DNA from 3 places in the Rossellomorea sp. DUT-2 genome. Region 3 is predicted to be linked to each of the others. Evidence: riboswitches for the same ligand, from Rfam matches in the RefSeq annotation. Region 3 holds a riboswitch; each other region holds the start of a gene.
The links. A riboswitch is a leader RNA that binds a small molecule or an ion and turns the genes downstream of it on or off. The one in region 3 is predicted to bind S-adenosylmethionine.
Positions count from the first base shown of each region.

Region 1 (4,221 bases), 540 kb from region 3:
GTCACCTCTCAAATTCGAAAGCTCTATACCATCTAAAATGGGAACCTCAATATGATCTGAACTCCGGTTTAGAAAATACTCTTGAATATTTCAAAAAGAAAATGAAGAATGACGAATGATTTCATAACCCGTGCAAACATAAAGGAAAAGAGCTTGGAAAATTCAAAGCTCTTTTCCTTTATTCTTTATCTCCCTCAACCATTCTCCTCTAACTCATCTATAATCCATTCTGCAGTTTTCTTCCCATTTTGAATACACGCGCCAATACCCACTCCGAAGTATGAAGCACCTGCCAGCTTCACACGTGGCAGCTCAGTTGCGAGATTTTCGTCTAACGATTGTACAGACTGACTGTGCTCAAGATGGTAGTTTGGCATTAGGTCTTTCCAGTTCGTTACTTCGACAGAAATCGGATCTCCGTCTATGCCCACACTTTTTCTGATATCTTCAAGTGCCGTGCTTACAAGTTCTGCCTCGCTAAACTCTTTCAACTCATTGTAATGGGGGTTTGTACTTTTATAAAAAAGTCTCAATAAAAGGTTTTGATTATTGGATGTATGCTTCCACTTCCTACTCGTCCATGTGCATGCATCACATTTCACATCTCTACCGCTTGATACGATAAAGCCTGTTCCATCAGCAGGAAGTTCATCATCTGGAATGTTAAATCCAAGGTAAATCGAAATAAGTGAAGAGTTTTTCAATTTGTTAAAAACAGGTTCAAGGTTTTCATGAGTCAGAATCTTCTGGGTTATGTCATGAGGTGTTGCGAATACCACATAATCCGCTTTAAGCCTCCCGTGACCATTAAGAATCAGCTCATATTTGTCTCCTGTTTTTTGGAGCTTGGTTGTTTCTACTCCCTTTAAAAATGTCCCATTGGAACATTTTTCTTCTAAACGGTCAATGATGGTTGATAATCCATTTTTAAACGAGATGAACTTTTTATTGGATGCCCCTTGGAATTTTTGTCTATTTGCAGATAGACCTTTAATGATGCTGCCGTATTCGTTTTTATATTCAAGTAAGTATGGGAGTGTCGAAGCCATTGTGAGCTTATGCAAATTTCCAGAGTAGACCCCTGATAATACTGGAGCTACCTGCTTCTCAACAAGTTCCTTACCCAGGAATGCTTCTAAAAAATCACCGATGGAACTCTCTTTTGTAAACTGAGTATTCTCCGTTTCAAGGTCTTTAAGTGCCTCAGTCTTCCCTTCTTCTGAGACCAGGGTGCTATTTTTGAGAGACTCAACGGACATGGGAATTCCAAAAATCGTATCTTGGGGTATTTTGTGTAATTCCCCATTTGTATATATGTAGGATGTGCCCGTTTCATTATAGACGAGTTCCTCTTGAAGTTGAATTTCCTCAACTAGAGGAAGCACCCCTTCATTACGGGCTACGATTGAATCTGCTCCCGCTTCCATAATGAATTCGCCTTCTCTTATGGTTTTAATTTTTCCGCCGAGCTGCCGATCTCGCTCGATTAGAATTAACTCGATCTCTATTTCTCGTTCTATAGACATTTTTTGAAGATGGTACAGAGCTGTTAATCCTGTAATACCTCCACCTACGACAACCACTGTCTTCATACGATTCACTCCAATAATTGCGTTTATGTATACAGATTATCATGTTTTTTGTTGATTAGAAAAAGATTCTGTGTCTGAATTGGTAAAAAGTATAGGAATGAGAGTCAGTTCCAATCATCTATTCTATACCCATCATCCAATTCCTAGTTGACAACTATGAATACTTATATATATAATATAATAAATCCATTACAACTATATAGCCGCTTATCCAGAGAGGAAGAGGGACTGGCCCGATGATGCCTCAGCAACAGATTCTACATTGCAGAACACTGTGCTAATTCCACAAGCATTTCGCTTGGAAGATGAGTTGAAGTTTGATACATAAAGCCTTCTTCTTATCTACTAGGAAGAGGGCTTTTTAAAATGAAAGAGCCTCTTCCTCTGCTCGTATACATTTATAGAGGAGTGATTAAATATGGGGAAAATTCTTCAGGAAGCGATTCATCATCGAAGAAACGAGTTAATAAACAAATTAATTGTCCACAACATATTCAAAAAAGGGAACAAGCAATTATTTGAATTGACGCTCCTGGAACTTGAGGATGAATACAATTATCTTAAAAAGGAATGCCATCCGCATAGCGATGTTGGCTCAATTCATTGGAAAAATCGTGGAAAATCAAGCAGTTAAAAAGCAGCAATCCAGGAATTGGATTGCTGCTTGCTTATTTTTCTTTACTTAAACTATATGTCTGCATTCATCTGCACACCTTTGGCAATGTTCATGATCATGTTTCTTATCCACTCCTTACAAAATAAAATTGTTCCAAAAGGATTCCAGATGTATTATTCTGATAATCTAATCTCTTACAAAGGAATTAAAATATGACTTACACACTGCAGCATTTCATGAACGAATTTATCGCCGTTGATAGTTGGTCTCTCATTTTTATCAGTATAACCATCAATATATTCATCAGTATTCTAGGCTTCCTGCCAAGTGTTTTCTTGACGGCCTTTAATATTTCCGCATTTGGGTTTTGGCCAGGAGTCGGAATTTCCATACTTGGTGAATCATTAGGGGCCATTGTTAGTTTTTACTTGTATCGAAAAGGAATAAAGTTTGCAGGTATTGATAAGGTTCTGTCTAACAAATATTTTCTCAAATTAAAAGAAGCGTCAGGAGCGGAATGGATCTTTCTTTTATTCTTATTTCGCATGGTTCCGTTTGTGCCTTCAAGTGTGGTAACCGTTGCCGCTGCCTTCAGCTCTATTTCTATTGTTGTCTTTTCTATTATCAGCTCTGTCGGGAAGATTCCTTCGTTGTTGATTGAGGCATTCGTGGTGGTGAATGTGCTGGATGCAGATAAGGGTACGGGTATTTTGTTGGCTGGTTCAGTGGTGGTGGGGATATTTTATTTGGGATATCGTTGGAGGAGGAACATTAGAAGATAATTGAGGCCGTTACGGAAACGACTCTCCTTGGGAACAGAAAAAAGACGTCCACCACGTGGCATACGTCTTTTCTCCCTATCACTTATTGAGCATTCACCTCGACAGCATCCTTCTTGTAATATTCTGCAAAGATCTCGGCGAAGGCTTCTGTAGAGTTATACAATTCCACTAAGTTATTTTCCACTCCGCCAAACTCAAGTAACATGGCTCTCTCGGTTAGGTCCTGATTGTAGACCCCGTTACCTTCTGCTCTTGTTTTGATGAAGACACCCCGGCTGATGCCAGGATATTTTTCCTCCAGTTTAGCATTCAATTCCTTTGCGATCTTAAGGTTCTTTTCGAAGTTTTTGTTTTCTTTTCCTACGATAAAAAATAAACGTGCATAGTTTTTACCATTAATGGTTTTGGTAGTGATGCTTCGTGGCTGAGAATCCCGATGGATATCAATCAGGTACGTTAGGTCATCGTTTTGGGCAATGGCTTCTTGTACTAGACCCCTTGATAACTGATAGGATTCAAAATATGTCCATGACTTGTCTTTGAGAGCTTTGTTTACATCTGTCTTATCCTGGACTGCTCCAATCCCCCTTGCTTCAAGCTCTTGCTTCAATTTGGATCCGACAGCAATGACGTTGACCTTCTCGTTGGTACTGGCTGGATCTTTCGAATCGTTATTCTTAATCAGCGGGCTGAATGCTTCCCAACTGTGTGAATGATAGATGTAAACGGATTTTTCATCAATCTCTTGAACACCGTCTCCTGAGTTGTTGTTGGCCTGATCGATTTGGCTCTGATCAATTTCCTGATCTTTCAACTGATCTTCTGTTGGAGCCGGTGATTCATTTGGGAGGTTCGTAATGTCTGTCCCTTTCCCTGCAACGGCTATGTGAGTATGATAATTTTCGATCCCGGGGATTTCCCGTCCAAATAAACTACGTGGATCAAGGAGTGAAACGTTTGTGACGCTTTCCAACCAATCAAAATCACTGTTTAATGCTTCCTCATTGGTAGCTCGCAGTCCAGTCATCTCCTGTGACAACATCATAAGAAACGTTTCCTTTGGGACGAGTTCGGACATCGATGAATAAAGTAAACTATCCACCCTCAATTTAATAGCCGTCGACGAAATCAACCATACGGTCAAATACATGAGGACAATACCGATCAATACTACCCGAATGATGGCTTTCATAGAGACGAATACTAGTGGGAATAAGCTATTGTTGTTTCG
Region 1 is NZ_JBQPEO010000001.1:907,789-912,009, reverse strand. Features, by position in the region: gene ACOSV2_RS04495 (NAD-dependent epimerase/dehydratase family protein) at 1-119, shown strand, start outside; gene ACOSV2_RS04490 (protoporphyrinogen oxidase) at 195-1,592, opposite strand; SAM riboswitch class I at 1,797-1,904, shown strand; gene fbpA (Fur-regulated basic protein FbpA) at 2,011-2,226, shown strand; gene ACOSV2_RS04480 (TVP38/TMEM64 family protein) at 2,421-2,990, shown strand; gene spoIIP (stage II sporulation protein P) at 3,073-4,221, opposite strand, start outside.
Region 1: another riboswitch for S-adenosylmethionine. It lies ahead of fbpA (Fur-regulated basic protein FbpA); the one in region 3 lies ahead of ACOSV2_RS01905 (2,3-diketo-5-methylthiopentyl-1-phosphate enolase).

Region 2 (4,221 bases), 420 kb from region 3:
AACCGCTCCAGGACCCTCTGCTTGTCGAATTTGAATTTCACGACCTGGATGATAGCTCAATCCTGGATAATACACCTCTTCTACTTCCTTTCTTTTTTCTAAGAAGGTCGCAATCTTATAAGCCGATTCTGATGATTCCTTCAATCGTACATGCAGTGTTTTCAGCCCTCTTAAGAGCAGCCAGCAATCCTGAACACCGAGGACAGCACCAAACGAATTCTGCAAGAAAGCAAGTTTCCTGGCAATCTCCTCATTTCCCGTTACGGCAAGCCCTGCCAAGACATCACTATGTCCGGCAAGAAACTTCGTGGCACTGTGCAGGACAACATCCACACCTAGACTGATCGGTCTTTGCAGGAGGGGAGTCATGAATGTATTATCAAGAAACGTTAAACATCCATTCGCCTTGGCAAGTTTTACGACTCCTTCAATATCGGTGATATTCAGAAGCGGATTGGATGGTGACTCCATATAAATCACTTTCGTATTGTGCTTAATTGAACAAGCCACTTCATGTAGATCCTTCATGTTCACAAATGAGTATGCAATCCCAAACTTAGTGAGGACCTCGGTAATCATTCTGTATGTCCCACCGTACACTTCTTCTGATACAAGAACATGATCACCACTGGACAATAATAAGAAGCTTGTTGAGATTGCCGCCATTCCGGATGAAAAGGCAAAGCCCCTTACCCCGCCTTCTAATTCAGCGATCGTTTCTTCAACGGTTTCCCTCGTTGGATTCCCTGAACGGCTGTAGTCATATGTGCCATACTGATCAAAATCCTGTTGATGGAAAGTTGTTGCATGATGAATCGGCGTAGAGACCGCTCCTGTTTCTTTATCAACTCCGTGAGAATGAATGAGTGACGTCTGAAGTGAAAATGGTTTTTTACTCATACGTAAGCACCTCTTTTTCAAATTGTTGAAAAACATTCTCCAGGTCTTCAATCAAGTCATCAATAAATTCAATTCCTACAGAAAACCGCAGGAGTCTGTTGCAGATACCAAGCCTTTTCCGTTCTTCTTCAGGAATGTCTGCATGTGTTTGGGTAGCGGGATAGGTGATAAAACTTTCGACCCCTCCCAAACTTTCAGCAAACGTAATAACTTTTAAGTGTTGGAGAAAAGGAGCAACCCATTCTTCCTTTGCGATACGAAAGGAAAGCATGCCGCCTTTTCCCGGATATAAAACGTCTGTCACACATTCATGCTCATCAAGATACTCCGCTAATTTTCTTGCGTTTTTTTCGTGCTGAGCCATTCTGAGACTAAGGGTTTTCATCCCTCTTAATAAGAGCCAACAATCAAAAGGAGCGAGAACCGCTCCGATTGAATTTTGAATGGTATAGATTTTTCCCGCCAACTCTTCTGTGTTTACGACCACAACACCGGCCAATACATCATTATGGCCCCCTAAGTATTTCGTGGCGCTGTGAATGACAATGTCTGCGCCTTCAGCGAGCGGCTTTTGCAGAACAGGTGTATAGAAGGTATTATCCACAATTAAGAGCAACCCGTTGGCCTTAGCAATGCCGGCAATCTCAGAAATATCTGCTTCATTCATCAATGGATTGGTTGGGGTTTCAACAAAAATGGCCTTTGTTCTGTTTGATATTTGTTCTTCTATGGAGCCAATATCACTTGTATCGACGAAATGAAATTTGATGCTATATTGTGCCTCATACTGCACGAATAAACGGTAGCTTCCTCCGTAAAGGTCTTTCGAAACAATCCATTCATCCCCGCTGGAAAATAAGCTGAGAATCGCCTGAATAGCTGCCATCCCCGAGCTGAAGGCAAATCCTCTATTCCCCTCCTCCAATTGAGCCAGGGTGTCTTCCAAGGTGGCGCGGGTTGGATTCCCAGTTCTTGTGTAATCATAGCCTGTCGATTGGCCAATCCCCTTATGTTCATAGGCAGTCGATAAATGAATGGGTAAGCTCACAGCACCCGTTGCAGGATCTTTTCGGTTTCCTGCCTGGACAAGCATTGTATCAATATGTTTATTCAACATTCTTCTCTCCTTTTCTATCTTGAATACGAAAAGGGAAAAAACAAAAAAACCTTCTTAGTGAAAATAAGAAGGTTTTGTACATTCGTTCTCCCTCTTATCGTCCAAGTTGACATCAACTTGCTGGAATTAGCACCATACCAAAACTCGCGGCTGGTTGCTGAGGTGTCTTCGGGCCAGTCCCTCTACCTCTCTTGATAAGAAACTATTTGATTTTGTGAAAAATAACTTTCCCATAACTTATAACATAGAAGAAGAAATGTCAATGAGAATTATGAATTATCTGAATAAAAAATATTCATTTTACGCTTCATCAACATGTTCTATTTCAATGATAAATCCCTACTTTCCTTTTAATCTCTTTCATGAATGGGATTGTTTTTTCCCGTGCTTTTTTTGCTCCATTTTGTAAGATGACATCCAGCATATGAGGGGAGGCCATCAGTTCTTCATATTTCGATCTTGGTTTCTCGATAAATGAATTCATTACTTGGAATAGCTCTTTTTTCGCTTCCCCCCAGCCTATTCCTTCTTGAAATCTCCTTCTCATTTCTTCAACTTGATCGGAGGTTGCAAATTCTTTATAAAGAGAGAATAAGACGGATGTTTCAGGATCCTTAGGCTCTTCAGGAGATGAAGAATCTGTTTTGATTTTATTGATTAGTTTTTGGAGTTTTTTTGGTTCTTCAAATAATGGAATGGTGTTGTTATAACTTTTACTCATTTTCCGGCCATCGAGTCCCGGTAGAACAGATGTTTCTTCCTGTATAACATATTCAGGAAGAACAAATGTTTCTCCATATTGTTTATTAAAGTTTTCTGCTATGTCTCTTGCAATTTCAACATGCTGAATTTGATCTTTTCCAACAGGAACCAGTTCCGTTTGGAATAAAAGGATATCCGCCGCCATTAATATAGGATAAGTGAATAAGCCCATGTTGACGCCCGCATCCATCTCCCTGCCGGCGGAATGATTTTCTTCAACCATTGATTTATATGCATGGGCCCGGTTCATTAATCCTTTCGGTGCAAAACAAGACAGAATCCAGCTCAATTCAAAGATTTCAGGTACATCAGATTGACGATAAAAGATCGCTCGATCAGGATTCAAACCTAATGCTAACCAAGCCGCTGCCACTCCATAAGAGAGTTCTTTCATTTCATGCCCATCATGTATCTTCGTTAAACCATGATAATCCGCAACAAAATAAGCTGTATTGTAGGATTGGTTCTCTGTCAATTGTAATGCCGGTTTGATTGCACCAATATAATTCCCCAGATGAATACGTCCTGTTGGCTTAATCCCCGTCAAAACTTGTTTTTCCATAACAATTCCCTCCGCTCAAAATAATAAAAATAAACACAAAAAGGGCTTCTCATCCTCTAAAAAAGGACGGGAAACCCGTGGTGCCACCTTCATTCGCTTACACTTTAGTAAACGCGCTCATCTGTACAGAAGTCGCCTTCGATACATCGTCTCTTTTATCGGTGAGACCCTCCGCCATAACCTACTTAATTTCAGCCTGGATGCTCAAAAGCCCATTCAACGATTTCACCATACTGATTCTCACCAGCCATCAGCTCTCTGAAATGTTTCGTTCGTCTACTCTTCTTCCTCATCGCATTTAACGATATAAAGTGTTTCCATTATTTTAATGTATCGGGAAATAATGGTCAAGTGGGTGTAAACACATTTTAGATTTCTTTAGATGAAAGAGGAAGGAAAAGCTTTATGCCTCTCTTATTGAAAGGAAGAACTTTCATATCCGCGATCAGATGACTGGCATATCCAATCACACATGCTTCAAATACCCCATCAATCATTAAAGATGACTCTAGATAATGAGCAATCGTGCCATAATATAAAATGCCAAGTACAGAGTGAGTATAACTTCGATGTGAAACGAATGAGGCAATGAAAATATAGATACCTAACAACCATAACCATGTTTCATTCAACTGCCAACCGCATGCTGTCACACCGATGCCTGTAATCATCAGCATTCTTCTCTGTGTAATGAAACTTGCGAGAATCATCATTCCAGCACCATATCCTATACCAAGCCATCGTTCTTTCCCAATTCCTTCAAGATAGCTGTATACCATCATTAAAAAACCAATGATTTGTGCCACTGCTCTGATCATTTTTGGTGAAAAAGTAACCTTGTTACTAAGCTTTCCGTCAATATCCATATCAGGCATGAGTC
Region 2 is NZ_JBQPEO010000001.1:778,421-782,641, reverse strand. Features, by position in the region: gene metC (cystathionine beta-lyase) at 1-900, opposite strand, end outside; gene ACOSV2_RS03915 (methionine biosynthesis PLP-dependent protein) at 893-2,017, opposite strand; SAM riboswitch class I at 2,109-2,218, opposite strand; gene ACOSV2_RS03910 (tryptophan--tRNA ligase) at 2,343-3,341, opposite strand; T-box leader at 3,401-3,643, opposite strand; gene ACOSV2_RS03905 (metal-dependent hydrolase) at 3,710-4,221, opposite strand, start outside.
Region 2: another riboswitch for S-adenosylmethionine. It lies ahead of ACOSV2_RS03915 (methionine biosynthesis PLP-dependent protein); the one in region 3 lies ahead of ACOSV2_RS01905 (2,3-diketo-5-methylthiopentyl-1-phosphate enolase).

Region 3 (4,221 bases):
GATATCCTCTTCGCTCTGAAATATCTTCTATTTCCTCTTGAAAAACAGAGAGAATTTCCACTTTATCATCTTCTGATAAAGCGTATCGGTCCCTTAGTCCTTCCTCCAGCTTTTCGATATTCCAATGCTCATAAATGACTCCTTGTTCACTTAAGTACTTCACTACTTCTTCCTGATTATCAATGACCTGATTTTTTCCCTGGATTTTGATTGTCGTCATAATCGTATTCCTCCTTTAGTAATTGTTCCCGCGTTCGTTATAGATAAAAGAGTGAGTTGATATTGAAACATAAATTCACAAGCTTCTAATAGTTTCTTCGCTTCAAAACCGGTTCTTCCCCATACTGTAATCCCGTGGTTGCGAATGAGCACTGCCCCTTTGTCTGCTTTAATAAAGGACCGAAACTCCTCGGCAAGCGATGGGATATGAGCATGATTACGAATGATTGGAATGGCCAAAGAATCATCTTCCTCCCATTTATCCCACGCTTTAATTAATTCTTGGTTTCTGAATGTGACGACACCTTCATCCCCATACAGTTCACTGATCACATTATTCGCTACGGTATGGACATGTAAGCTGCATCCTGCTGAGCTTTCTGTAAAAACATGACTGTGCAGCAATGTTTCGGCTGATGGTCGTACAGGAGTATCCTGGATGGCCTCTCCACGTGCATTTACGAGCAGGAAATCTTCTTCGGTTTGCTTCCTTTTATCCTTTCCACTTGCCGTAACCAGGAAAGTAGCCGGGGAAGAACTCACTCGGATCGCAAGGTTCCCGCTCGTTCCCATAAACCAATCCCTCGCTGCCAGTTCCTTTTTAATATCAGCGAGTTCTTCCCATTGAGATTGATAGGAATTCATATTTTCACTCCTCTTTCAATGACGTCCATACAATCGTGGAATGATTCAAACGGATGATAGGGTATTCCTTTTTCTTCACATGTATGTGCCAAATAGTCTCTGGCGATCACAGTATCTCCAAGCTTCGCCATTTCGATATCTGTAACAGAATCCCCTATCACAATGATCTCCGTACCTTTTGTTAAAGACAGCATCCTCAAGATGGAAGGCTTGCAGCATCCACATCCTTTACTTTCACAGTGATCATCGCAAGGATGTGGCCAATGAATCTCTATGGTTGATTCGTTAAAATTTGCTTCATTACAATAAATCCCATTAAAAGGCCCATAATCTTTTAGTAAAGGATGAACAAAGAAGTCTATTCCACCGCTCACGATATACAAAGGAATCTCATGTTCTTTTGTATACTCTACAAACTCCTTAAACCCTTTACGTATGATTGCTGTATCTAATAGATACTGAATAATTCCCTCTTTCTGTGATGAAGGAATAAGTGAAAACAGCTTGCTTACCCCTTCTTTAATGGACAACGACTGATTCAAGATGCCGTCTTTGATAGGTTCCCATTCTGGAGGGGCAAAGGATTTCATCAACGAGATGATATTGTCGGTTTCTGTAATCGTTCCATCAAAATCACAAAAAATGATCGGACGCGTCACTATACCCTTACCTCCTCTCCCCATAGAGATAGTGCTTTACGAAGCTCACCATGGGTATCTGCAGCATCTGTGAGAGTCTCTCCCCTTAAAACTGCCGCAATTGCTTGGACGAATGCCTTTCCCCCTCCAATTGCCCCATCTGGATGGCCATGGATGCCACCCCCTGCATTAATGACACAGTCTACTCCAAAATCCTTCACCAACTGCGGTACAAGCGCAGGATGAATGCCTGCTGACGGTACCGGCAATGCTCTTTTTAGATGATCATCATCCTTCGTTAACTCATGGCTGAGGGACAGGACTTGTTTCTTATCTAATGCGACACTTCCGTATGGAGATGGAAATAAAGAAAAATCAGCTCCGGCCATGCGTAGGAATTTCCCTAACCATAAAGAATAGCTCACACCATATGCAGGAGATGAAGCAACAGCACCTGCAAATGCAGGATGGGCCATAATCGGCAACCTGATCTCAGGGTCCTCCCTCAATTCCTGGAGAACATCCAGGCCATAAGAAAACACATTGAATAAAAGGGCTTGGGCTCCAAGCTCACGTGCTCTTCTTGCTTTATCACGTAATTCTGAAGTCCTTCCTGTCAGGTTTACAGCATACAATGTATTCTTACCTGTCTCTTCATACAGCTCGTGTAACACTTTTTTCCCTATACTGATCCTCTCAGTGAAAGGTGTCAGTGAATTATCAAAGAGAATCTCATCGTCTTTTACTAGGTCAACTCCCCCAAGAGCCTGTGCCCTTAATTGAGTTTCAAGGTAGGTAAGATCCCTGCCGATTACGCCTTTAAAGATGCTCATTAACAGCGGTCTATCTTGTACTCCCGTCAGCTCCCTTATTCCCTCTATTCCAAACCGTGGTCCAGGATAGGCTTTTTTCAATTCACTGGAAAACTCTATATCTACTAATTTCACTTCACCATCCAGGGAAAGCTTGCCGAATACCGTCGTAAGGATGGCCGGGATATCATTGGAATAATTATGACCGGGATAGCCAATCTGCACTTCACCCCGGGAGCCACCTTCCCCTTCCCTCTCCTTCACGGAAACGACTCTCCCCTTGTACTTCCGCAATTGATCCTGTTCCAGGAGAGGTAAGTCCGTCCATGAACCGACCGTCAATCCCAGAGCGATCCCTTCTGCCTTTTTCTCGAATGAACCACTCTTTCCCTTCAGTTCATATGTAGCTATCACTTCACTCATTGATGTCCTGCCTCCTTTTATAATGCTATTTTTAGCCGCAAGTTGATTTCATAAGCCTGGGCAAACAAAAAAACCTCTTCCAAATAAGAAGAGGTTTGATAAAGTCACTCTTTCTTATCTGCCAGCATTATCGCTGCAAGAATTAGCACCGTGCTTGAATAAGTCGGTTGCCGGGCTTCATTGGGCTGGTCCCTCCGCCTGCTCTTGATAAGAATTTCATTATTCATTATTTCAGTTGGATTATTGCACCAATTTCAACTTCTGTCAATCCCTTTTGTGGAACAATTCTAAATTTTCTATACGCGAAATCGCTTCTTTTATCCGCTCGTTTGTGGTTAATAGTCCTACACGTACATACCCTTCTCCGAATTCTCCAAAGCCTACACCCGGGGCTACAGCGACTTTGATTTTTTCAAGTAAATAAGTAGAGAACTCTACAGAGCTGAATCCATCAGGTACTTTTAACCAGGCGAAGAAGGAACCTTGTGGAGCTTTTACATCCCACCCTATATCCTGAAGTCCGGAGATTAATAGTTTTCTCCTTTCTTCGTATGTTGAAACCAGTGCATCTACACATTCCTGGGAACTTAAAAGGGCAGTGGTAGCCGCTTCTTGAATAGCACCGAACAGACTCACATATAAGTGATCTTGCAGGAGGTTGATCGCTTCTATGACACTTTTATTCCCTACTGCAAACCCCACTCTCCAGCCAGCCATATTATACGTTTTCGATAATGTATAAATCTCAATCCCCACATCCCTTGCTCCATCAGTTTCCAAGAAGCTCATGGGCTTATTTCCATCAAACCCAATAGCTCCATAGGCAAAATCATGTACAACACATATATCATGCTGATTGGCAAGAGTGACTGTTTCTTCAAAGAATGATTTTGTGGCGATAGCTCCAGTAGGGTTATTAGGGTAGTTCAGAAACATTAGCTTCGCATTTTCGAGCTCATTACGGGAGTGTTCACGATAATCAGGCAGGAATCCATTCTCCTCTCGTAGTGGCATTTTAATCATTCGAGCTTCTGCCAATGCTACCCCTGATAAATAATCGGGATAACCGGGATCGGGCACCAATACCCCATCACCAGGATTCAATAAACATTGAGGGATTTCAACTAACCCGGCTTTTCCTCCGAACAGAACGGCTACCTCTGTTTCCGGGTCTAATTCCACACCATATTCACGCAGGTAGAAAGCCGCAATCGCCTCTTTAAAGGACGATAAGCCGCGAAATGGAGGATACTTATGATTGGACGGGGAAGCTGCTGCTTCTGTCAATTTCTCCACAATATGTGGAGGAGTCGGTTGATCCGGATTTCCCTGGCCCAAATTAATGACATCATGTCCCTCTTTGACCACAGCATTCACTGTTTTTGCGAGGGATGCGAAAAATTGTTCAGGTAATAAATCTAATCGTTTTGCCTTACCAAAGGTTTTCATACACTCACCCACTACATTTTTTTGAAAATTAATTA
Region 3 is NZ_JBQPEO010000001.1:363,296-367,516, reverse strand. Features, by position in the region: gene ACOSV2_RS01920 (1,2-dihydroxy-3-keto-5-methylthiopentene dioxygenase) at 1-220, opposite strand, end outside; gene ACOSV2_RS01915 (methylthioribulose 1-phosphate dehydratase) at 217-864, opposite strand; gene ACOSV2_RS01910 (2-hydroxy-3-keto-5-methylthiopentenyl-1-phosphate phosphatase) at 861-1,523, opposite strand; gene ACOSV2_RS01905 (2,3-diketo-5-methylthiopentyl-1-phosphate enolase) at 1,523-2,737, opposite strand; SAM riboswitch class I at 2,849-2,951, opposite strand; gene ACOSV2_RS01900 (pyridoxal phosphate-dependent aminotransferase) at 3,002-4,186, opposite strand.